Regions from separate parts of the Stenotrophomonas sp. YJH_SMC_6 genome, predicted to be linked through region 2. Evidence: predicted binding sites of a transcription regulator. Region 2 holds the regulator's gene; the other holds the start of a gene.

Region 1 (11,044 bases), on a different contig from region 2:
GCCGCCGGCCAGCGCCAGCAGCAGCACCCAGACGAACGAACGGTCCGGGTTCGGTGTGGTCGCCGGCGGGCGCGTACGCAGCGCGTTGTCACCGCGCGCATCGGCGGCGAATTCATTGCCGTCCACGGTGCCTGCGACGGCCGGGGGGGCGGCATCCGTATTGGGCACCGTCGGCAGCAGGCGCAGGGGGGCGCCGTTGGCGCCTTCGCGTGGCGCCGCAGCCAACGGGCTGATTACCTCGTTGCGCGGCGGTGCCTGGTCGGCGCTGGCGCTGACCTTGCCGGCCGGGATCGACAGCTTCACCCGGCGGGTCATTGGCGGGTAGCAGATGCCATCGGTCTGGCAGCCCTGGAAGGTCACCACGAGGGTGCCGTCAACCGCGTCGGCAACCGTGCGCCGCAACGGCAGCGGCACTTCCACCTGGTTGAAGTACACCGAGACATCGCCGAAGTGCTCGTCGCGATGCGATTGCGCGGCCGGCCAGCGCGGCGTGCCGGCCTGCACGCCGGTGCTGCCTTCCAGCTTCAGCGAGGTGCGGTCGCGATACAGGTAGTAGCCCGGTGCCGGACTGAAGCGCAGCAGCAGGGTGTTGCCGTCGCTGGCGATGGCATCGAAGCCGAACGCCTGCTCCGACGGCAGCGGCAGCGCCTGGCTGTTGCTGGCCGCACCTGGCAGGCGCAGGCCGCCGCTGTTGCCGGCACCGGCCAGCGGGTTGTTGAACGGACTGGCCGCACCGGCGCGCGCGGCAGGGGCCGCGGCCTGTGCACCGCTGCCGGGCAGGGTGACCTGCACCACGCGCTTCTGCGGCGGGTAACAGACACCGGCATCTGCGCAGCCCTGGTAACGCACTTCCAGGCTGATGGTGCTGGCGGCCTCGGTCGGCGTGCCGGGCAGGGTGGCCTGCAGGCGCTCGCGATAGGTTTCGACCTCGCCGAAGAAATCGTCGTGGTGCTTGTCGCCCTTGGGCATCTGCAGCGCGCCGGCATTGAAGGCCGGGTCGGCCTTGACGCTGGTGCGGTGGCGATACAGGTAATAGCCGGGCGCGATCTTGAACTGCAGCTGCACCTGGCCCCGTTCGGGGGCACTGGCGGTCAGCGCGAACGCCTGGTCCACCGGCAGCAGATCCTTCTCATCCAGGGCGAAGGCGGGCAGCGAGAGCCACATCAGGGCGCACAGGGCGGCGCCACGCGCAAACAGAGTCTTCAATCAGTGTCCTCCCGGGTCTGTGCCCGGATCCAGTCCAGATACGCCGGCAGGCCGGCCCGGGTTTCGACCGCGATGCACTCCGGGAGTTCATACGGATGCAGTTCGACGATCCGGGCGATTGCGTCATTGACGCGACTCGCGGTGGTCTTCACCAGCAGCTGCAGCTCGGCGTCGGTGGTCACCTCGCCCTGCCAGCGGTAGGTCGACTGCGCGCCATCGAGGCGGGTCACGCACGCGGCCAGGCGCTCGCCAACCAGCGCGTGCGCGATGCGCTCGGCACTGGGCCGGTCCGGGCAGGTGGTCAACAGCAGCAGGACGGGATCGACGGTCGACATGGCCGTCGAGTATAGGGCCGCCGCCGGGTCAGGACCCGGCGGCGGCCGTGGACCGCTGCGTTGCGCGGTCAGTTGGCCAGCTGGCAGGTGGCCGGCTTGGCCGAGGTGAACAGGCCAGGGGTCGCCCACTCGGGGTGGTCGATGAACGGGTTGCGGTTGCCCTGGAAGCTGTAGATCACGTCATTGCGCGCACGCTCGGCATCATCCGGCGGGTCGGACAGGTGCCAGTCGATCAGCGTCGACAGCAGGCCCATGTAGGCCGGCGAGCTGCTGGTCTTGACGATCCTGCTGCGGTCGTCGGTCAGCTCCAGGTCCGGCTCGGACTGGCCAGTGGCTGCATCCTTGCCGCCCTCGTAGCGGATCGCCATGTACATCACCGCACGCGCCATGTCGCCCTTGCGCTTGCCCCACACCTCGAACGTGCCGGTGTTGCCGTCCGGCGTGCGCACCCAGTTGGAGTTGCCCGGATAGCCACCACTGCCGCCACCCTGGCCGTTGTTGGCCTCGGTGGCGCGCTCGCCGCAGCTGGCGTCGCACTTGCCGAACGGCTTGTTGCCACGGTCGGCGTTCCACTGTGCATCGGTCAGGTACAGCATGTGGGTGTCGGTATACGGCGCGTACGGCAGGCCCTTGTCACCCGTGGTGGTGGCAAAACCCAGCGAGTTCGGCCAGGTGTGCTCGCGGTTGTACTTCAGGCCACTGCCGCTGCCGGCGCGATCGGTCACCTTGGCGTAGCTGCGGTTGCGATACGCGTCGAGGATGCGGTTCGGGTTGTTCGGGTCCTCGTCGGCAATCTCCAGGATGGTCCAGGTGCTGGTGCCCGAGCCGCTGTACGGGTAGGCGGTGTGGCCCTTGATGGTGGCGTGCAGCGAGCAGCGCAGCTGGCTCGGGCTGGAGGTGTTCACCTTGGAGTAGTAGCCGGCCGGCACGCCCGGGTTGCCCGGGTCCGGATTGCCGCCGGTGCTGGCCACGGTGAACGCGATGCGGCTGTCGGCGGCCGGATGCGCGCCCTGCAGGTCGGTGATGCGCGCGGCACGGATGTCGAAGCGGCAGGCTTCACCGGCCACCAGCGCGGTGTTGGTGGACAGTTTCACGCTGCGTCCGCTGGCCGGGAAGGTCAGCGGCACGCTGCCGGAGGTACCGCAGCTCAGCGCGAACGCGCCGCTGGCCAGGTTCACCGTCTCGCTGAATACCACTTCCAGATCGGCCGCGGCCGGGAAGGTGCTGCTGCCCTGCGCCGGGGTGGTGGTGGACACCGACGGCGGCGTATTCGGGCCGGGGGTGGTGCCGCCGCTGAAGGTCTGGCCGTTGTTGCAGCTGCCGAAGGTCTGCCTGGCCGACTCGGCCCAGGTGAAGTGGGCGTACTGGCTGCCGCTGCCGGTAAGCTGCAGCGAGGTGCCGGGGGCCGTGCTGTTGGTCTCGGCCACCGGAATGTTCTGGCTGGTCAGGCCGGCGGCAGGGCCACCGGAGGCGGTGATGGCGCCCTCGTAGCTGAGGAACTGGACCACCTTGCCGCTGGCGTCGACCAGGGCGATGCCGTCGTTCGGGCCGTTCTGGATGCCGTTGGTCGGGTAGTTGACCACGGCGATGCTGGCGCTGCCGCAACCGGCGGCGGTGCCGGCCGGGACCGGGTTGTTGGCGTAGACCGTGGCGGCCGAAGGATTGCTGCCGTTGTAGAGGTAGAGGCGGTAGCCGGACAGGTCTTCACCTGCGGTAGCGACCACTTCGATGGCTTCGCCGACGTCACCGGCGGCGGTGCTGTCGTCGTAGTGCAGTTCATTGATGAAGACCTCGGCCTGGGCCGGCGCCGCGGCCAGTGCCAGCAGGCAGGCGGCGGCAAGCGGGGACAGCAATCGCATCGACTACTCCTTGTGATTGGGAATGCGTGACCGAGCCTAAGGCCGATCCAGTGACACTTTGTCGTAAATGAACGTCAGATATCTGACAGTGCGACGCTTGTCACCGAAATTGTCCAGGACCAACGCCTTGGCCGAGGCGCGCGGGTGGAAAAAATTTTTTCATTCCGCCCTTGAAAGGGGGCGGCGGGGCTCCATCTCTGCCCTGCTCCCGACGTTGTCGGGTTTCTTCACGTGCGGTTCTGGCACTCGCCTGGGGTGAGTGCTAACATCGCCGGACTTTTTTAGACCAATCAATCACTTAAGAGGTCTCCTATGAGCATCAAGCCGCTGCACGACCGCGTTGTGGTCAAGCCGATCGAAGCCGACGAAATCTCCGCCGGTGGCATCGTCATCCCCGACTCGGCCAAGGAAAAGTCCACCAAGGGTGAGGTCGTGGCCGTCGGCCCGGGCAAGCCGCTGGACAACGGCAACGTGCGCGCGCCGTCGCTGAAGGTCGGCGACAAGGTCATCTATGGCCAGTACGCCGGCAGCTCGTACAAGAGCGAAGGCGTCGAATACAAGGTCCTGCGCGAAGACGACGTGCTCGCCGTCATCGGCTGAGCCTCGGCGCGACCTGTTTCAACCTGATCCCAAACTCCCAGCCGCCGGGCATCGTCCGGCGCTACCAATGAGGTAAATGCAATGGCTGCCAAGGATATTCGTTTCGGTGAAGACGCCCGTTCGCGCATGGTGCGCGGCGTCAACGTTCTCGCCAATGCCGTCAAGGCCACCCTGGGCCCGAAGGGCCGCAACGTCGTGCTGGAAAAGAGCTTCGGCGCCCCGACCATCACCAAGGACGGCGTCTCCGTCGCCAAGGAAATCGAACTGGCTGACAAGTTCGAGAACATGGGCGCGCAGATGGTGAAGGAAGTTGCTTCGCGCACCAACGACGATGCCGGCGACGGCACCACCACCGCCACCGTGCTGGCCCAGGCCCTGATCCGCGAAGGCGCCAAGGCCGTTGCCGCCGGCATGAACCCGATGGACCTCAAGCGCGGTATCGACAAGGCCGTTTCGGCCGCCGTCGCCGAGCTGAAGAACATCTCCAAGCCGACCGCCGACGACAAGGCGATCGCCCAGGTCGGTACCATCTCGGCCAACTCGGACGAGTCGATCGGCCAGATCATCGCTGACGCGATGAAGGAAGTCGGCAAGGAAGGCGTCATCACCGTTGAAGAAGGCTCGGGCCTGGACAACGAGCTGGACGTGGTCAAGGGCATGCAGTTCGACCGCGGCTACCTGTCGCCGTACTTCATCAACAACCAGCAGTCGCAGACCGCTGACCTGGATGACCCGTTCATCCTGCTGCACGACAAGAAGATCTCCAACGTCCGTGACCTGCTGCCGGTGCTGGAAGGCGTCGCCAAGGCCGGCAAGCCGCTGCTGATCGTGGCCGAGGAAGTTGAAGGCGAAGCGCTGGCCACCCTGGTCGTCAACACCATCCGTGGCATCGTCAAGGTCGTGGCCGTCAAGGCTCCGGGCTTCGGCGACCGTCGCAAGGCGATGCTGGAAGACATGGCCGTGCTGACCGGCGGCACCGTGATCTCCGAAGAAGTCGGCCTGTCGCTGGAGAAGGCCACCATCAAGGACCTGGGCCGCGCCAAGAAGGTGCAGGTCTCCAAGGAGAACACCACCATCATCGACGGCGTCGGCGACAAGGCCAACGTTGATGCACGCGTGGCGCAGATCAAGACCCAGATCCAGGACACCTCCTCGGATTACGACCGCGAGAAGCTGCAGGAACGCGTGGCCAAGCTGGCCGGCGGTGTTGCCGTGATCAAGGTCGGCGCCTCGACCGAAATCGAAATGAAGGAAAAGAAGGATCGCGTCGACGACGCCCTGCACGCCACCCGTGCGGCCGTTGAAGAAGGCGTGGTTCCGGGCGGCGGCGTTGCCCTGGTCCGCGCGATCACCGCGCTGGCCGGCCTGAAGGGCGCCAACGAAGACCAGAACCACGGCATCCAGATCGCCCTGCGTGCGATGGAAGCCCCGCTGCGCGAGATCGTTGCCAACGCCGGTGACGAGCCGTCGGTCATCATCAACAAGGTCAAGGAAGGCACCGGCAGCTTCGGCTACAACGCCGCCACCGGCGAGTTCGGCGACATGCTGCAGTTCGGCATCCTGGACCCGACCAAGGTGACCCGTTCGGCGCTGCAGAACGCGGCCTCGATCGCTGGCCTGATGATCACCACCGAAGCCATGGTTGCCGAAGCTCCGAAGAAGGACGAGCCGGCCATGGGCGGCGCCGGTGGCATGGGCGGCATGGGTGGCATGGGCGGCATGGACTTCTAAGGTCCACGCCCGCGTCGGACGTTGCCGGCCCTGGCCGGCGCGTCTCCCCGATGCAAGGAAAAACCCCGCCGCGAGGCGGGGTTTTTTTGTTGCCCGGTTGCCGCCATGGCGCCGCGTCGCTACGCTCGCAGACCATGCCTACCTCGTTCATCGTCGTCGACGACTTCCTTTCTCCAGCCGATGCACACGGCCTGCGCCAGGCCGGCCTGGGCCTGACCTACCCGGCGCAGGAGGGGGCATTCCCCGGGCGTAATTCGCTCGAACGGCTGGAGCTGGACGGCCTGTCCGAGGCCGCGTCGCGGTTGGTCAACGAGCCGCTGCGGCCGGTCAATCCGTTGCAGTCGCACGGCAAGTTCCGGCTGACCCTGGCCAGCGATGTGGGTCGCGCCAAGGTGCACACCGACCATTCGCACTGGTCCGGCATCCTCTACCTCAGCGCCCCGGAGCACTGCGAAGGGGGTACCGAGTTCTTCCGCCATCGCCGCACCAACACCGAGCGCATGGCGCTGAACGCCCACGAGCTGGCTGCGCTGGGCTACGCCAACGGCGGCGACATGCATCGGGACATCATCGAGCGCGACAGCGTCGACGACAGCCAGTGGGAAATGACCATGCGCATCCCGATGCGCTTCAACCGTCTGGTGCTGCTGCGCCCGTGGTTCTGGCATACCGCCGGCCCGGCCTTCGGCGACCGGCCGGAGAATGGGCGGCTGGTCTACCTGATGTTCTTCGAGCAGGCGCGTTGAAGGGAGGTCATCCACGCATGGCGTGGATCTACTTCACGAATGCCTTCGCTGCGCCGTACTCCCACTGCCACGGTACGCCGATGTCGCCGAGCACGAAGGCCACCAGCGCCGGGAAGGTCGCCTCGGCGCGCACATCGTTGCCCAGGATCACCACGCAGCGCTGCTGCTGCTCGACGCACACCAGCGTATTACCGACCGCATCATCGTGGCCGCCCTTGTAGAAGCCCGCGCCTTGCGGGCCACGGAACGTCACCACTCCCAGGCCGGCCGCCAGGTCCTTGCGCTGCAGCGCCTTCGGCAGCTCCGGCTGCAGGGTGGGGAACTGGCTGGCGGTGGTGATCGGCAGCTGCGGCCGCACCAGCTCCTTGCGCATCGTCGCTGACAGCCCATCGCCGCGCACGTAGCCGGCGGCGAAACGGGCCATGTCGGCGATGGTGGTATCCATCGAACCGGCCGCGCGCACGCGGCTGCGCTCATCGTGCGGCTCGGCGGTGCCCTCCATGGTCCAGCCGTCGGCCAGGTTGGTGGCGAAGTCCCCGCGCCACATCATGCTGGTGCGGGTCATGCCGAAGCGGTCGAATACCCGCTGCTGCATCAACGCACCCACATCCTCGCCCAGCCGTCCGCGTTCGATCACGAACTGCAGCAGGATCAGCCCTTCGCCGGAATAGCCGTAGCGGCTGCCTGGATCGAAGTGGAACTTCAGCCGGCCGTCCGGTTCAAGAAACCCGAAGTTGGCAAAGCCACTGGCATGGTTGAGCAGCAGGCGAGGGGTGAGCTGGCGCCAGCGCGCATCATCGGCCAGCACGCGGTAGTCGGCGTACTTCTTCGTTTCGGGCGGATAATCCGGCAACGGCTTGTCCAGCGCTGTGGCGATGCTGGCATCCAGATCGATCCTGCGGTCCTGCGCCAGCTGCGCGACCAGATGGCCGAATGCCATCTTGGTCAGCGAGGCGGCGTACATCACCGTATCGGTGCGCAGTGGTTCGCCTGCGGTATTGCGCTCGCCGTAGGCGGCGACGTGCACCACCTTGCCGCCGTCGATCACCGCCAGTGCCATGCCGCGCGCCTGTGCGGCCTGCATCAACCGCTGCGCTTCGGCGTCGATGCGGGCCGGCGAGGGTACCGGGGGAGGTGCAGCCAGCACGGCCAGCGGGAACAGCGTCAGCAACATCAGGGCAGCACGGCACATGCGTGGAACTCCTGGTGGGGCGCACGGCGATGCTACGCCAGGCTGCCGCTGGCGTCATTGCCGGATGTCAGCTGGCCTGCGGCCGGCGCAGGCAGATCCGGGACGCGCCGGCACCAATGTCCACCTGGCCGCCGCGCATTGCATCCGCACCAAGGATCAGCGCCGGCCGGCCCTCCAGGCCGATCGCCTTGAACACTGGCAGTTCGCTGATGCGGACCTCCATCGAGGGGTGCTGCCAGCCGTTGCCGGCCATGCCGGGCAGGGTGTACAGCCAGGTTGCCTGCTTTCCGCCGCCCAGGCCTTCGGTGCCCTTTTCACGCACCCGCACCCGTGCGTCGCTGCCGTCGGTGCGCAGCCCCAGTGCGCGGGCTGCTTCGGCGTTGAGGACGGTCTGCGCGGCACCGGTGTCGACCACGGCGATGGCGTCCACCGTGGGCGCGCCCAGTGCAAGCATGATGAAGCCGAACTGGCGCAGGTCGTCAGTGCGTCCGGGCAGCGCATTGGGCTGGCAACCCGGTCCTTCCAGGTTCAATCCGCCGGGTGTCCACAGCGCCAGTTGATTGCGGCCGAAGTCCCAACGGGTGTCCCAGCGTCCGGTCAGATCGTTGCCGATCAAGCCGTCAATGGCTGGATCATCGTCCTTCGGCAACGACGACAGATCGACCTTCATGGCTTGGGCCTGCAGCTGCCAACTGCCCAGCTGCCAGGACGTTCTGCGTATGCGCTGCAGCCGCGCGGAGGCTGCACTTGCCCCTTGGGCCTGTGATACCTCCGCATCCGCATCTCCCAGACCGTAGCGCCGCACGACGCGGTCATCGACCAGCGTGGCGCCTGCAGCGCTGTCGACCACGAAGCGCAGCGGTTCGGCACGCCCGTCCAGCGACACGGCCACGGCCGGATGACCGCCCTGCATCCACATCGGCAGGATGTGTTCGGGGGAATCGGACGCCAGCGCAGCCAGCGGGGCAGCAAGCAGGACGAATGGAATGAGGCGCAAGGCAGGTCTCCGCAGTGATCATGGGTGACCATTGGCGCGCAGCGCCGTATCGCGGGAATATCGGCGTTGATACCGTCCTGATACAGACCTGCCTGATACTGCCTGCATGACAACTCCCGCCCGTGTCATCGTTGTCGATGACGACGCCAGCATCCGTGATGCCATCGCCGATTGCCTGTTGCTGCATGGCTACCGGGTACGGGTGGCAGCGGACGCGACGGCGCTGGACGTGCTGCTGCAGGTCGATCGCCCGGACGTGATCATCCTCGACTGGATGATGCCCGGTGAGGATGGCCTGTCGGTCTGCCGCCGGCTGCAGGCACGGGCCATTCCGATCCTGATGCTGTCGGCGATGGGCAGCGCACCGGACAGGGTGATCGGCCTGGAGATGGGCGCGGACGACTACCTGGCCAAGCCGTTCGACCCGCGCGAGCTGCTGGCGCGGGTACGCGCGCTGCTGCGCCGGCAGGACAAGCTGCGCGCGCGGGTAGCCAGTGAACTGCGCTTTTCTGGTTGGCGGTTGCTGCCGGAACAACGTCGCCTGCTGGCGCCGGATGGGAACGAGCTGGTGCTCAGCCGTGGTGAATTCAGCCTGTTGCTGGCGCTGGCCGAACGCCCCGGGCGGGTGCTGGGGCGCGAGCAGCTGCTGCAGCTGAGCCGTGGCGAACCGAGTGACAGCGTCGACCGCGCGGTCGACCTGGCGATCAGCCGCCTGCGCCGCAAGCTCGGGCAGGCCTCACCCGGTGCGGAAGCCCTGGTGCAGACATCGCGTGGCGAAGGCTATCGCTTCCACGCCGAGGTACAGGTGCTGTGAACAGCCGGTGGCCGACCGCGCGTTGGATCACGATGCTGGCCCTGGCCAGCCTGCTGCTGGCGACACTGGTCAGCGTGGCCGTGGTTGGCTGGATGCCTCGGCCCGCGCCGCCACCGATGCGGTTGGACCAGGCCGTGCAGGTGCTGCGGGGGGAGCAGGCCGCGGCACCACTGGGCCTGCATCTGGCGACGCAGGATGCGCCACCACAGGGCAGTGCCAGTGACTGGCTCACCCAGTTGGCGGCGCTGCAGATGGGTTTGCCGGCGAAGGAGGTGCGCCTGGTCTGGAGCGGACAGGGCAAGGCGCCTGATGTGCAGGTCATCGAAGGCGGCGAGGTGCTCGACGGCACGGCGCGGGTCGGTGTACTGAAGGCGCAGGCCGCGCTGCTGACCGCGATGCAATGGCCGCCGTTTGAACTGGGCGTGCGCCAGGCCGATGGCCGCTGGCGGGTGGTCGGCAGCGATCACAGTGATCTGGCAGCTTGGCGGCGACAGGTGATACTGGCGCTGCTGGGCGGTGCCGTGTTGCTGGCGCCGCTGGCGGCGTGGGCATCGATCCGGCTGGGGCGTCCACTACGACGCTTGGCCGATGCCAGTGCACGTGTGGACCTGCAAGCCGACACGCCCCTGCCGGATGATGGCCCGCGCGAGGTACAGATGCTGGCCGCCGCGATCGGCACCGGTCGAGAGCGCCTGCGTGCGCAGGCCCAGGACATGACCCATATGCTGGCTGCAGTGGCGCACGACCTGCGCACACCATTGACCGGCCTGCGACTGCGCGCCGAGTTCGCGCCCACACCACAGGCGGCCCGGATGGTGGCGGACATCGAGCGCATGGACACGATGATCGAGCAGGTGCTCGATTACGCACGCGGCGAATTGCAGCCGTTGCAGATGCGCCCGCTGGATCTGGCCGCGCTGCTGGAGGAGTGCGTGCAGGCAGCGTTGCTGCGCGGTGTCGAGATCTCCATCCAGGGGCCGGACAGTCTGCCCTGGCACGGCGACGCGCTGCTGCTTCGGCGCGCGTTCGACAACCTTATCGACAATGCCGATCGCTATGCCGGGGCGATGGAACTGCGGCTTGCCGTGGTTGAGCGAGGGGTCCAGCTGGAGGTGATGGATCGGGGCCCAGGTATCGCCGAGGGCGACCGAGTACGCCTGCTGCAACCGTTCCAGCGCAGCGAGCGTTCTCGTAGTCGCACCACCGGTGGAGCGGGACTTGGGCTGGCAGTGGCCGCCAATGTGGCGAGGCGGCACGCGGGCGAACTGCAGCTGCTGCACCGGGAGGGCGGCGGGCTGATTGCGTGCCTGCTGCTGGGAAAGTTCACCTGATATCGGCTGTGGTTTACAGGCAGCGGCTGTTCGGCTGTATGATTAGGCGCCTAACCATATCACGTACTTGAGATGATCGAAGCCAAGCACCATGCCCTGATCGAGGAAGCGCAGCGACGCGGTCACGCCAACATCGCGCCGCTGCGCCTGTGTTTCCAGCTGCTCTCGCTGTCCTCGTCGATCGATCGCGACTGCGCCGCGCGGCTGGCACCGCATGGGCTCAGCGAGGGTCG
Region 2 (11,044 bases):
CGTCGGCGGTCAGCAAGCTGGTGGCGAGGCTGGAACAACGTCTGGGGACGCGCCTGCTGCAGCGTTCCACCCGCCAGCTGCAGCTGACTCCCGAGGGCTGCGCGTTCTACGAGCGCGGCCTGCGCGTGCTGGCCGACCTGGACGAGGCCGAGCGCTGTGCCAGTGCTCACGCCGAGCCGCGTGGACGCCTGCGGGTCAATTCCAACGTGCCGTTCGGCCAGCATTTCCTGTTGCCGTTGCTGCCGGCGTTCCTGCAGCGCAATCCGCAGGTAGGCGTGGACCTGACCCTCAACGACGAGGTGATCGACCTGCTGGAGCAGCGCACCGACGTGGCGGTGCGGGCCGGTCCGCTGAAGAGCTCGAGCCTGGTGGCGCGGCGGCTGGGCGCGACGCGGATGATGATCGTGGCTGCACCGGCCTACGCGCAGCGGCACGGGCTGCCACGCACTGCCGAGGAGCTGCAGTCGCACAACCGGCTGGATATCGGCCATGCGCGCGCGATGCAGGGCTGGCCGTTGCTGCAGGACGGGCGCGAACGCATGCTGCTGCCCAGTGGCAACGCCCGCGCCAGCAACGGCGATGCGCTGCGCCAGCTGGTGCTGGGTGGGTTGGGCATGGCGCGGCTGGCAGCATTCCAGGTGCAGCAGGATATTGCCGCCGGGCGCCTGCTGCCGGTGCTGGAAGAGGCCAACCCCGGTGACCTGGAAGAGGTGCACGCGGTGTTCCTGGGGCAGGGCGGCTACCTGCCGCTGCGGGTGCGCGCGTTTCTTGATTTCCTGGTGGAGAACGTCGACCTGACGCAGCCACGGGGGTAGTGCCGGCCGCTGGCCGGCAACCTCACGATCTTCGACCCCTCGCATCGGTTGCCGGCCAGCGGCCGGCACTACCGTGCGGAAGCCGGGCCCACGCACGGTAGTGCCGGCCTCAGGGCTGCAGCAGCTTGCGCGCGGCGGCGCGCGCTTCCTTGCTCACTTCCACGCCGCCGAGCATGCGTGCCAGCTCTTCCTCGCGCGCCTTGCTGTCCAGCTTTTCCACGGCGCTCTGGGTCATGCCTTCCACCGGGCCCTTGCTGACCCGGTAATGGGCATGGCCCTTGGAGGCAACCTGCGGCAGGTGGGTCACGCACAGCACCTGGCGCTTCTCGCCGAGCGCGCGCAGCTTCTGGCCGACGATGTCGGCTACCGCGCCGCCGATGCCGGAGTCGACTTCGTCGAACACCATGGTCGGTACTGCATCCAGGTCCAGCGCGGCCACTTCGATGGCCAGCGAGATGCGTGACAGTTCGCCGCCGGAGGCCACCTTGCGCAGGGCGCGCGGCGGCTGGCCGGCATTGGCTGCGACCAGGAATTCCACGCGCTCGGCACCCTGCGGGTCGGGCTTGGCGGCGTCCTGCGGTTCCAGCTCGATCAGGAACTGGCCGCCGCCCATGCCCAGCTCTGCGATGATGCCGGTGGTGGTGGCCGACAGCTCGGCAGCAGCGTTGCGACGGCTGGCGGTCAGCACTTCGGCCTGTGCGCGCCAGGCGGCGGCGGCCTTGTCGATCTCGCCGGCCAGGCGCTGCAGGCGTTCGTCGGCGCCGCGCAGCTGTTCCACTTCGGCGTGCATGCGCTCGCGCTGCGCACCCAGCTCGTCCATCGGCACGCGGTGCTTGCGGGCCAGGTCGTGCAGACGGCCGAGGCGGCGCTCGTTCTCCTCGAACTGTTCCGGGTCGGCGTCGAGGTCGTCATGCACCCGATCCAGCAGCGACAGGGCTTCGTGCAGCTGGATCGAAGCGTTCTCGATCAGGCCATCCACCTCGCCCAGGCGCGGGTCGTGCTCGATCAGGCGCGACAGCTCGTGGCGCACCTGCTGCAGCAGGTCCAGCGCGGAGCTGCCGTCGTCGCCGTTGAGCTGGTTGCTGGCGGCCTGGCAGGCGCTCAGCAGGGCGCTGGCATGGGCCTGGCGGCGGTGGCTGGCGCCGAGTGCGGCAATCGACTCCGGCTCCAGGTCTTCACGGTCCAGCTCGCGCAGCTGGTGCTCCAGGAAGCCGATCCGGTCACTGACGTCGCCCTGTTGCGACAGCGCCAGCGATTCATCGACCAATGCCTGCCAGGCCGCGGCGGCGCGTCGCACCTGGCGGCGTTCGTTCTCGTTGCGCGCATAGGCGTCGAGCAGGGCCAGCTGCGACGGGCGCGTCAGCAGGGCCTGCTGTTCGTGCTGTCCGTGGATCTCCACCAGCAGCGAGGCCAGGTCGCCCAGTTGCGCCAGGGTCACCGGGCGGCCGTTGATCCAGGCCCGCGAACCGCCATCGGCGCGGATGACCCGGCGCAGCTGGCACTGCTCCTCGTCGTCCAGCTCGTTGTCGGCCAGCCACTGGCGTGCAGCCTGCAGCTGCTCCAGCGCAAACTCGGCCGAAAGCTCGGCGCGCGCGGCGCCGTGGCGGACCACGCCGCTGTCGGCGCGCAGGCCGGACAGGAAGCCCAGCGCGTCGACCATCAGCGACTTGCCGGCGCCGGTCTCGCCTGAAACCACGGTCATGCCTGGCCCGAACTCCAGTTCGGTGGCGCGGACGACGGCGAAATCCTTGATCGAAAGATGTCTGAGCATGGGTAAGGGGGTATCAGCAGCCGCGCAACGCTAGCACGCGGGCGAGGGAGGTCCAATGACTTGCCAAGGTGATGCGCCGCCATTATCTAGTGTCCGTGTCTCACAGGTTGATTCCATGCACGGTTCTCCCGACCAGCTTGCCCCGCGTGCGCGCCATCTGCTGCGCACGCTGATCGCGCGTTACATCCAGGACGGCGAGCCGGTCGGCTCGCAGACGCTGGCGCGCGTGGCCGGGCTGGAGGTCAGTCCGGCCACCATCCGCAACATCCTGGGTGACCTGGAAGACCTGGGGCTGCTGGCCTCGCCGCACACCTCCGCCGGGCGCGTCCCGACCGCACATGGCTACCGGGTCTTCGTCGACAGCCTGCTGCAGATGCAGCCGCCGGGCGAAGGCGAGCTGGCCCGGTTGCGCCAGGAACTGGCTGGCGGCGGCAGCACCCAGGCCCTGCTCGGCAGCGCCTCGGAGCTGTTGTCGGCGATGAGCCACTTCGTCGGCGTGGTCAGCGCGCCGCGACGCGAGCAGTTCGCCTTCCGCCAGATCGACTTCGTGGCGCTGGACGGGCGCCGGGTGCTGGCGATCCTGGTGTTTGCCGACAACGAGGTGCAGAACCGCGTCATCGAGACCCGGCAGGAGTTCGCGCCGGGCCAGCTGGAGCAGGTCGCGAACTACCTCAATGCCCATTTCGCCGGCCTGCCGATGGCCGAGATCCGCACCCGACTGCTGCTGGAACTGCGCGATGCCCGCTCCGAGCTGGAACAGCTGCTGGCGCACAGCATCGAGCTGGCCGAGCAGGCCCTGCAGCCGGCGGCCGACGACATGCTGGTGGCCGGCCAGACCCGCCTGATGGGGGTGCAGGACCTGTCCGACCTGGAGCGCCTGCGCGAGCTGTTCGAGCTGTTCTCCAGCAAGCGGGAGATCCTGCAGCTGCTGGAGCGGACCATCCAGGCGCCCGGCGTGCGCATCTTCATCGGCGAGGAGACCGGGATGATGCCGCTGCAGGGCGTCTCGCTGGTCACTGCCCCTTACACGGCCAATGGCCAGGTGCTGGGCGTGCTGGGGGTGATCGGCCCCAAGCGGATGGCCTACGACCGCGTGATCCCGCTGGTCCAGGCTACCGCCGATGTACTGGGCGCGGCGTTTTCGCCAGCCGGCCGCCCGCCGGGAACATCCGACGCTTGAAACGCAGCATCCCGCCCACACTAGGGTGGGTGGAGGCGGAGATTGACCGCCAGGGACCCAGACATGAACCACGAACAGCCAGATATCGAATCCCAGCAGAGTGCCGCCGATGCGGCCGCCACCGCCGGCGTCAACGACGAAGTCGAGCGCCTGCGCGCCGAAATCGAACAGGTCAAGGCCGATGCCCTGCGTGAGCGCGCCGACCTGGAGAACCAGCGCAAGCGCGTTGCCCGTGACATCGAACAGGCCCGCAAGTTCGCCAACGAGAAGCTGCTGGGCGATCTGCTCCCCGTGTTCGACAGCCTGGATGCCGGCCTGAAGGCCGCCGGCGACGACCCGCACCCGCTGCGCGAAGGCCTGGAGCTGACCTACAAGCAGCTGCTGAAGGTGGCCGCCGACAACGGACTGGTCCTGCTGGACCCGATCGGCCAGCCGTTCAACCCGGAACACCACCAGGCCATCAGCCAGGTGCCGACGCCGGGCGCCGCCCCGGGCAGCGTGGTGACCGTGTTCCAGAAGGGCTACCTGCTCAACGAGCGCCTGCTGCGGCCGGCGCTGGTGGTGGTGGCCGCCGATTGATGGACCAGGCCGGGCTTTGCCCGGTCCCGGTTGTGCCAGGCCATGCCTGGCAAGGTTTTCCAGGCGCTGAACACAGCGTTCGGGAGACGGCTTGAATGTTCCACGAGCCTCCCCCACATCGTATTCATCCACCGGCCGAACGGCCGGACTGACACCAACAAGCATCCTCAGGAGTCTCCCCCATGGGCAAGATCATTGGTATCGACCTCGGCACCACCAACTCGTGCGTGGCGATCATGGACGGCGGCAAGGCCCGCGTCATCGAGAATTCGGAAGGCGATCGCACCACCCCGTCAATCGTCGCCTACACCAAGGACGGCGAAGTCCTGGTCGGCGCCTCGGCCAAGCGCCAGGCCGTGACCAACCCGAAGAACACCTTCTACGCGGTGAAGCGCCTGATCGGCCGCAAGTTCACCGACGCCGAAGTGCAGAAGGACATCGCGCACGTCCCGTACAGCATCCTGGCCCATGACAATGGCGACGCCTGGGTGGCCACCAGCGACGGCAAGAAGATGGCCCCGCAGGAAATCTCGGCCAAGGTGCTGGAAAAGATGAAGAAGACCGCCGAGGACTTTCTCGGTGAGAAGGTCACCGAAGCGGTCATCACCGTGCCGGCCTACTTCAACGACAGCCAGCGCCAGGCAACCAAGGACGCCGGCCGCATCGCCGGCCTGGACGTCAAGCGCATCATCAACGAGCCGACCGCGGCCGCGCTGGCCTACGGCCTGGACAAGGGCGACAACAAGGATCGCAAGATCGTGGTGTACGACCTGGGCGGCGGCACCTTCGACGTCTCGGTGATCGAGATCGCCAACGTCGACGGTGAAAAGCAGTTCGAAGTGCTGGCCACCAACGGCGACACCTTCCTGGGTGGCGAAGACTTCGACAACCGCGTCATCGAGTACCTGGTTGAAGAGTTCAACAAGGACCAGGGCATCGACCTGCGCAAGGATCCGCTGGCCCTGCAGCGCCTGAAGGATGCTGCCGAGCGCGCCAAGATCGAGCTGTCCAGCGCCCAGCAGACCGAAGTGAACCTGCCGTACGTCACCGCTGACGCGTCGGGTCCGAAGCACCTGAACATCAAGCTGACCCGCGCCAAGCTGGAAGCCCTGGTGGACGACCTGATCAAGAAGTCGATCGAGCCGTGCCGCGTCGCCCTGAACGATGCCGGCCTGCGTTCGAGCGACATCAGCGAAGTGATCCTGGTCGGCGGCCAGACCCGCATGCCGAAGGTGCAGCAGGCGGTGACCGAGTTCTTCGGCAAGGAACCGCGCAAGGACGTCAACCCGGACGAAGCCGTGGCACTGGGTGCTGCGATCCAGGGCGGCGTGCTGGGCGGCGACGTCAAGGACGTGCTGCTGCTGGACGTGACCCCGCTGTCGCTGGGCATCGAGACCATGGGCGGCGTGTTCACCAAGATCATCGAGAAGAACACCACCATCCCGACCAAGGCCTCGCAGGTGTTCTCCACCGCCGAGGACAACCAGTCGGCCGTGACCGTGCACGTGCTGCAGGGTGAGCGCGAACAGGCCCGCTTCAACAAGTCGCTGGCCAAGTTCGACCTGTCCGGCATCGAGCCGGCCCCGCGTGGCCTGCCGCAGGTGGAAGTGTCCTTCGACATCGACGCCAACGGCATCCTGCACGTGTCGGCCAAGGACAAGAAGACCAACAAGGAACAGAAGGTCGAGATCAAGGCCGGTTCGGGCCTGTCCGAGGAAGAGATCGCGCGCATGGTCGCCGACGCGGAAGCCAACCGCGAAGAAGACAAGAAGTTCCAGGAACTGGTGCAGGCCCGCAACCAGGCCGACGCCCTGATCCACGGCACCCGCAGCGCCATCACCGAGCACGGCAGCAAGGTCGGCGGCGATGTCATCGGCAAGGTCGAGGCGGCCCTGGCCGACCTGGAAACCGCGATGAAGGGTGACGACAAGGCACAGATCGAAGCCAAGTCGAAGGCACTGGAAGAAGCTGGCCAGTCGCTGTTCGCCGCTGCTTCGGCCGACCAGGGCGGTGCCCCGGGTGCCGACGCCGGCAATGCCGGCAAGGCGCAGGACGACGTGGTCGACGCCGAGTTCACCGAAGTCAAGGACGACAAGAAGTCCTGATCCGGACCGACACGGGACGCTGGCCACCAGCGTCCCGTTGTCGCATCAGGGTCCTGACCGCCCACCGGCGTGTCGGGGCGCCCGACGCAAGAGCGGACCTGGTTCCGCTCTTCCGCTTTGACGAATCCCGACTTTCCGGAACCAGATCCACGATATGAGCAAGCGCGATTATTACGAAGTGCTGGGCGTTGCCCGCACCGCCACCGACGACGAGCTGAAGAAGGCGTACCGTCGCTGCGCGATGAAGTTCCACCCGGACCGCAACCCGGGTGATGCGGCGGCCGAAGCCTCCTTCAAGGAGTGCAAGGAAGCCTACGAAGTGCTGTCCGACGGCAACAAGCGCCGCATGTACGACAGCCATGGCCACGCGGCGTTCGAGCACGGCATGGGCGGCGGCGGGCCGGGCGGCCCGGACATGAACGATATCTTCGGCGATATCTTCGGCAACATCTTTGGCGGCGGTGGCGGTGGTCCGCGCCAGGCGCGTCGCGGCGCCGATATCGGCTACGTGATGGAGCTGGACCTGGAAGAAGCCGTGCGCGGCGTCGAGCGCCGCATCGAGATTCCGACCCTGGCCGAGTGCGGCGACTGCGATGGCAGTGGCTCGGAAGACGGCAAGGTCGAAACCTGCAATGTGTGCCATGGCCGCGGCCAGGTGCGCATCCAGCGCGGCATCTTCGCCATGCAGCAGGCCTGCCACAACTGCGGCGGCCGTGGCCAGATCATCGCCAAGCCCTGCAAGACCTGCCACGGCAACGGCCGTGTCGAGGAAGACAAGGTGCTGTCGGTGAAGGTGCCGGCCGGCGTCGATACCGGCGACCGCATCCGCCTGCAGGGCGAGGGCGAAGCCGGTCCGGCCGGTACGCCACCGGGCGACCTGTACGTGGAAGTGCGCGTGCGCGAGCATGCGATCTTCCAGCGCGATGGCGACGACCTGCACTGCGAAGTGCCGATCCGCATCTCGCAGGCGGCACTGGGTGACACCGTGCGCGTGGCCACCCTCGGCGGCGAAGCGGAGATCCGCATTCCGGCCGAGACCCAGACCGGCAAGCTGTTCCGCCTGCGCGGCAAGGGCGTGCGTTCGGTGCGCAGCCGCAGCGAGGGCGACCTGTACTGCCGCGTGGTGGTGGAGACTCCGGTCAACCTCACCCCTGAGCAGCGCAAGCTGCTGGAACAGTTCGAAGCCACCTTCGTCGGCGAGGAAGCACGCAAGCATTCGCCGAAGTCGGCCACCTTCATGGATGGCGTGAAGGGCTTCTGGGACCGGATGACGTCCTGAGTTTTCAACGCAAGTGTTGAACGGTAGCGCCGGGCCATGCCCGGCGTTTTCGTTTGCGATCAGCGGAAAAACGCCGCCGGCGTCTGCCCCAGCTGGCGCTTGAACATGCTGGTGAACGCGCTGGGGCTGTCGTAGCCCATCGCCAGCGCGACATCGATGACCTTGTCGCCGACCGCCAGCCGCTCCAATGCGGCCAGCAGTCGCGCCTGCTGTCGCCACTGGCCGAAGGTCATGCCCAGCTCGTGGGCGAAGTGGCGCTGGATGGTTTTCACGTCCACTTCCAGCGCCTGTGCCCAGTCCTGCAGCGTGGCGTCATCGCCGGGGTGCTTCTGGATGTGCTGGCAGATCCGCTGCAGGCGCGGGTCGGTGGGCGAGGGCAGGTGCAGCGGGAGCACGTCCATGCGATGCAGTTCGTCCAGCAGCAGGCGCACCACGCGGCCATCGCGGCTGTCTTCGATGTGCTCGCCCTTGATCAGGGTGGCTGCCTGCAGCAGTTCGCGCAGCAGCGGTGCCACCTGTACCGCGAACGGTTCGGCCGGCAACTGCGGGGCGAACGACGGATCGATGTACAGGCTGCGCATGTGCACGGCGGCAATGCAGTCCACCGCGTGCACCATGCCCGCCGGCATCCAGATCGCACGGGTGGAGGGCACGACCCAGCGACCGACTTCCGAGCGCACCACCATCAGCCCCGAGATGGCATAGACCAGCTGGTGGCGCTGGTGCTTGTGGCCTGCGATATGGGTGCCTGCCGGGTACTGGGTAACCCGGTAGGTGACCGGACGATGCAGTGGCACATCACGCCACGGCGCAGCCGGGTCGACATCGCCGGCAATGTCCTTTTTGCGATAGGCCATGACCCGAACGCGGCAGAAGGGAGGGGAGGGCAACCGTAGCATGCGTGGCTCGCCCCCAACCTGACTGCGTCCATGTCCGCCTTGGCTTCTCCCGCAACGACCTCACGTCCGGTGGCTCCCGGTGTGCTGGCAGCTATTTCCACCTCGCATGTCGTCAACGACATGATGCAGTCGCTGATCCTGGCCATCTATCCAGTGATCAAGGGCGGCTTCAACCTGAGCTTCACCCAGATCGGCCTGATCACGCTGACCTACCAGCTGACCGCTTCGATCTTCCAGCCACTGGTTGGCGCCGCCACCGACCGTCGCCCGGCGCCGTACTCGCTGCCGATCGGCATGGCCTCGACCCTGTGCGGCATGCTGCTGCTCGGCTTCGCGCCGAACTATGCGGTGGTGCTGATGGCTGCGGCGATGGTCGGCATTGGTTCGGCCATTTTCCATCCGGAAGCATCGCGCATTGCGCGGCTGGCCTCGGGTGGCCGCCATGGCTTCGCACAGTCGGTGTTCCAGGTGGGCGGCAATTTCGGTACCGCGCTCGGTCCATTGATTGCTGCAGCGGTGATCGTGCCGCATGGCCAGCATGCCGCGTCGTGGTTTGCCGGCGCCGCGCTGATCGGCATTGCACTGCTGACCTATGTCGGCCGCTGGTACGCGCTGCACCTGGGCACCCCGCGCCCGGCCAGCACCGCCTCGATGGCGCCGCGCCATCCCCCGCGCACCGTGGCCAAGGTGCTGGCGATCCTGCTGGTGCTGATCTTCAGCAAGTACTTCTACATGGCCAGCATCGGCAGCTACTTCACCTTCTACCTGATCCACCACTTCGGCATTCCGGTGGCACAGGCGCAGCTGCATCTGTTCGCATTCCTGGTGGCGTCCGCCGCCGGCGGCTTCCTCGGTGGCCCGCTGGGCGATCGCATCGGCCGCAAGCCGATCATCTGGACCTCGATCCTGGGCCTTGCACCGTTCGCACTGATGCTGCCGCATGCCGATCTGTTCTGGACCACGGTGCTGGCGGTGCTGATCGGTTTCGTGTTGTCGTCGGCGTTCTCGGCGATCGTGGTGTACGCACAGGAAATGATGCCGCACCGCATCGGCATGGTGTCCGGCCTGTTCTTCGGCTTTGCGTTCGGCATGGGTGGACTGGGTGCTGCCGTGCTCGGCCTGCTGGCGGACAAGACCAGCATCGAGTACGTCTACCAGTTGACTGCGTTCCTGCCGCTGCTCGGCATCGTGGCGGCGTGGCTGCCGCCGTCGCGGCCTGCTGTTCACTGAGGGGTGCTTCTTTTTGCAGGGCTGCGCCCTGCACCCGCAGAGGCAACGGCAAAAGCCAAAGCGTGCTATCCGTGGATTGGCGGGGTGGGGTCGGTTGAGGGGGACACTGCAAGTACGTCCATGTAGCTCGGTCGCGCCGTTTTCCGCGATCTGTCGGAACAGCGTTCTGCTTTGGTGGGTGCCGACCGTTGGTCGGCACGGGGTCGGATATCGATATTTGACAGACGTGTCGATCAACGGACGACACCTACCAACAGCCGCAGTTGCCAGTAGAGCCACGCCATGCGTGGACGAATTCATTCGGTATCCGACAGATGTGCCGACCAACGGTCGGCACCCACCAGTAGCTGTCGGCCAACTGTCGAAGGTGGGGCGGTGTGGGTGCGCAGGACCGTTGGCGCCATGGATGGCGCCATCGAGCCCCCATGGATGGGTTTACGGCGTGTCCTGACCACCCACACCGCCCCGCCATCCCACGGACAGCCCGCTCTGGCTTTTGATGTTGACGTTGATTCTGCAGGTGCAGGGCTGCAAGCCCTGCCGAACCGCCCACCGGGCGTAGAATGCGGCCATGAGCGAATCCCTTGATAACCACCTGGTCCACGGCCGCCGCCAGCGGCCCGACGGCCCGTCGCCGATCGATGTCATCTCGGTCCAGTCGCAACTTGTCTACGGCCACGCCGGCAACAGCGCCGCCGTGCCGCCGATGCGCGCTCTCGGCGTGCGCGTAGCAGAAATTCCGACCGTGTTGCTCAGCAACGCGCCGTTCTACGACACCACGCGCGGTCGCGTGCTGCCCGCCGACTGGTTCGCCGACCTGCTGCTCGGCACCCACGAGCGCGGCCTGCCGCAGCGGGCGAAGATGCTGGTGTCCGGCTACTTCGGCAGCACCTCCAACGGTGCCGCCTTCGCCGACTGGCTGGACGACATCCTGCCGGCCTGCCCGCAGCTGCGTTACTGCCTGGATCCGGTGATTGGTGATACCCATACCGGCCCCTACGTGGAACCGGGCCTGGAAGCGATCTTCGCCGAGCGCCTGCTGCCGCATGCCTGGCTGGTGACCCCGAACGCCTTTGAACTCAATCGCCTCACCGGCATGCCGGCGCTCGCCGAGGCCGATGCCATCGCCGCCGCACGCACGCTGCTGGATCGTGGCCCGCACTGGGTGATCGCGCACAGCGTGGGC

The links. The regulator HrcA, encoded in region 2, represses chaperone genes, less so after heat shock. The targets are predictions, from matches to a motif close to TTNGCACTCNNNNNNNNNGAGTGCNAA.
Region 1: the regulator HrcA is predicted to act here: its motif matches at 3,640-3,666, upstream of AC5P9N_RS05670 (co-chaperone GroES).

Annotation. Positions count from the first base shown of each region.
Region 1 covers NZ_JCAFUM010000004.1:135,232-146,275, reverse strand. Annotated here, with positions in the region: gene AC5P9N_RS05685 (protein-disulfide reductase DsbD family protein) at 1-1,206, opposite strand, end outside; gene cutA (divalent-cation tolerance protein CutA) at 1,203-1,541, opposite strand; gene AC5P9N_RS05675 (endonuclease) at 1,610-3,400, opposite strand; gene AC5P9N_RS05670 (co-chaperone GroES) at 3,713-4,000, shown strand; gene groL (chaperonin GroEL) at 4,082-5,731, shown strand; gene AC5P9N_RS05660 (DUF6445 family protein) at 5,866-6,477, shown strand; gene AC5P9N_RS05655 (serine hydrolase domain-containing protein) at 6,506-7,669, opposite strand; gene AC5P9N_RS05650 (aspartyl protease family protein) at 7,737-8,666, opposite strand; gene AC5P9N_RS05645 (response regulator transcription factor) at 8,773-9,480, shown strand; gene AC5P9N_RS05640 (sensor histidine kinase) at 9,513-10,811, shown strand; gene AC5P9N_RS05635 (MarR family winged helix-turn-helix transcriptional regulator) at 10,884-11,044, shown strand, end outside.
Region 2 covers NZ_JCAFUM010000016.1:76,038-87,081, reverse strand. Annotated here, with positions in the region: gene AC5P9N_RS18155 (LysR family transcriptional regulator) at 1-815, shown strand, start outside; gene recN (DNA repair protein RecN) at 925-2,586, opposite strand; gene hrcA (heat-inducible transcriptional repressor HrcA) at 2,702-3,766, shown strand; gene grpE (nucleotide exchange factor GrpE) at 3,830-4,345, shown strand; gene dnaK (molecular chaperone DnaK) at 4,528-6,450, shown strand; gene dnaJ (molecular chaperone DnaJ) at 6,605-7,729, shown strand; gene AC5P9N_RS18125 (AraC family transcriptional regulator) at 7,789-8,586, opposite strand; gene AC5P9N_RS18120 (MFS transporter) at 8,659-9,858, shown strand; gene pdxY (pyridoxal kinase) at 10,430-11,044, shown strand, end outside.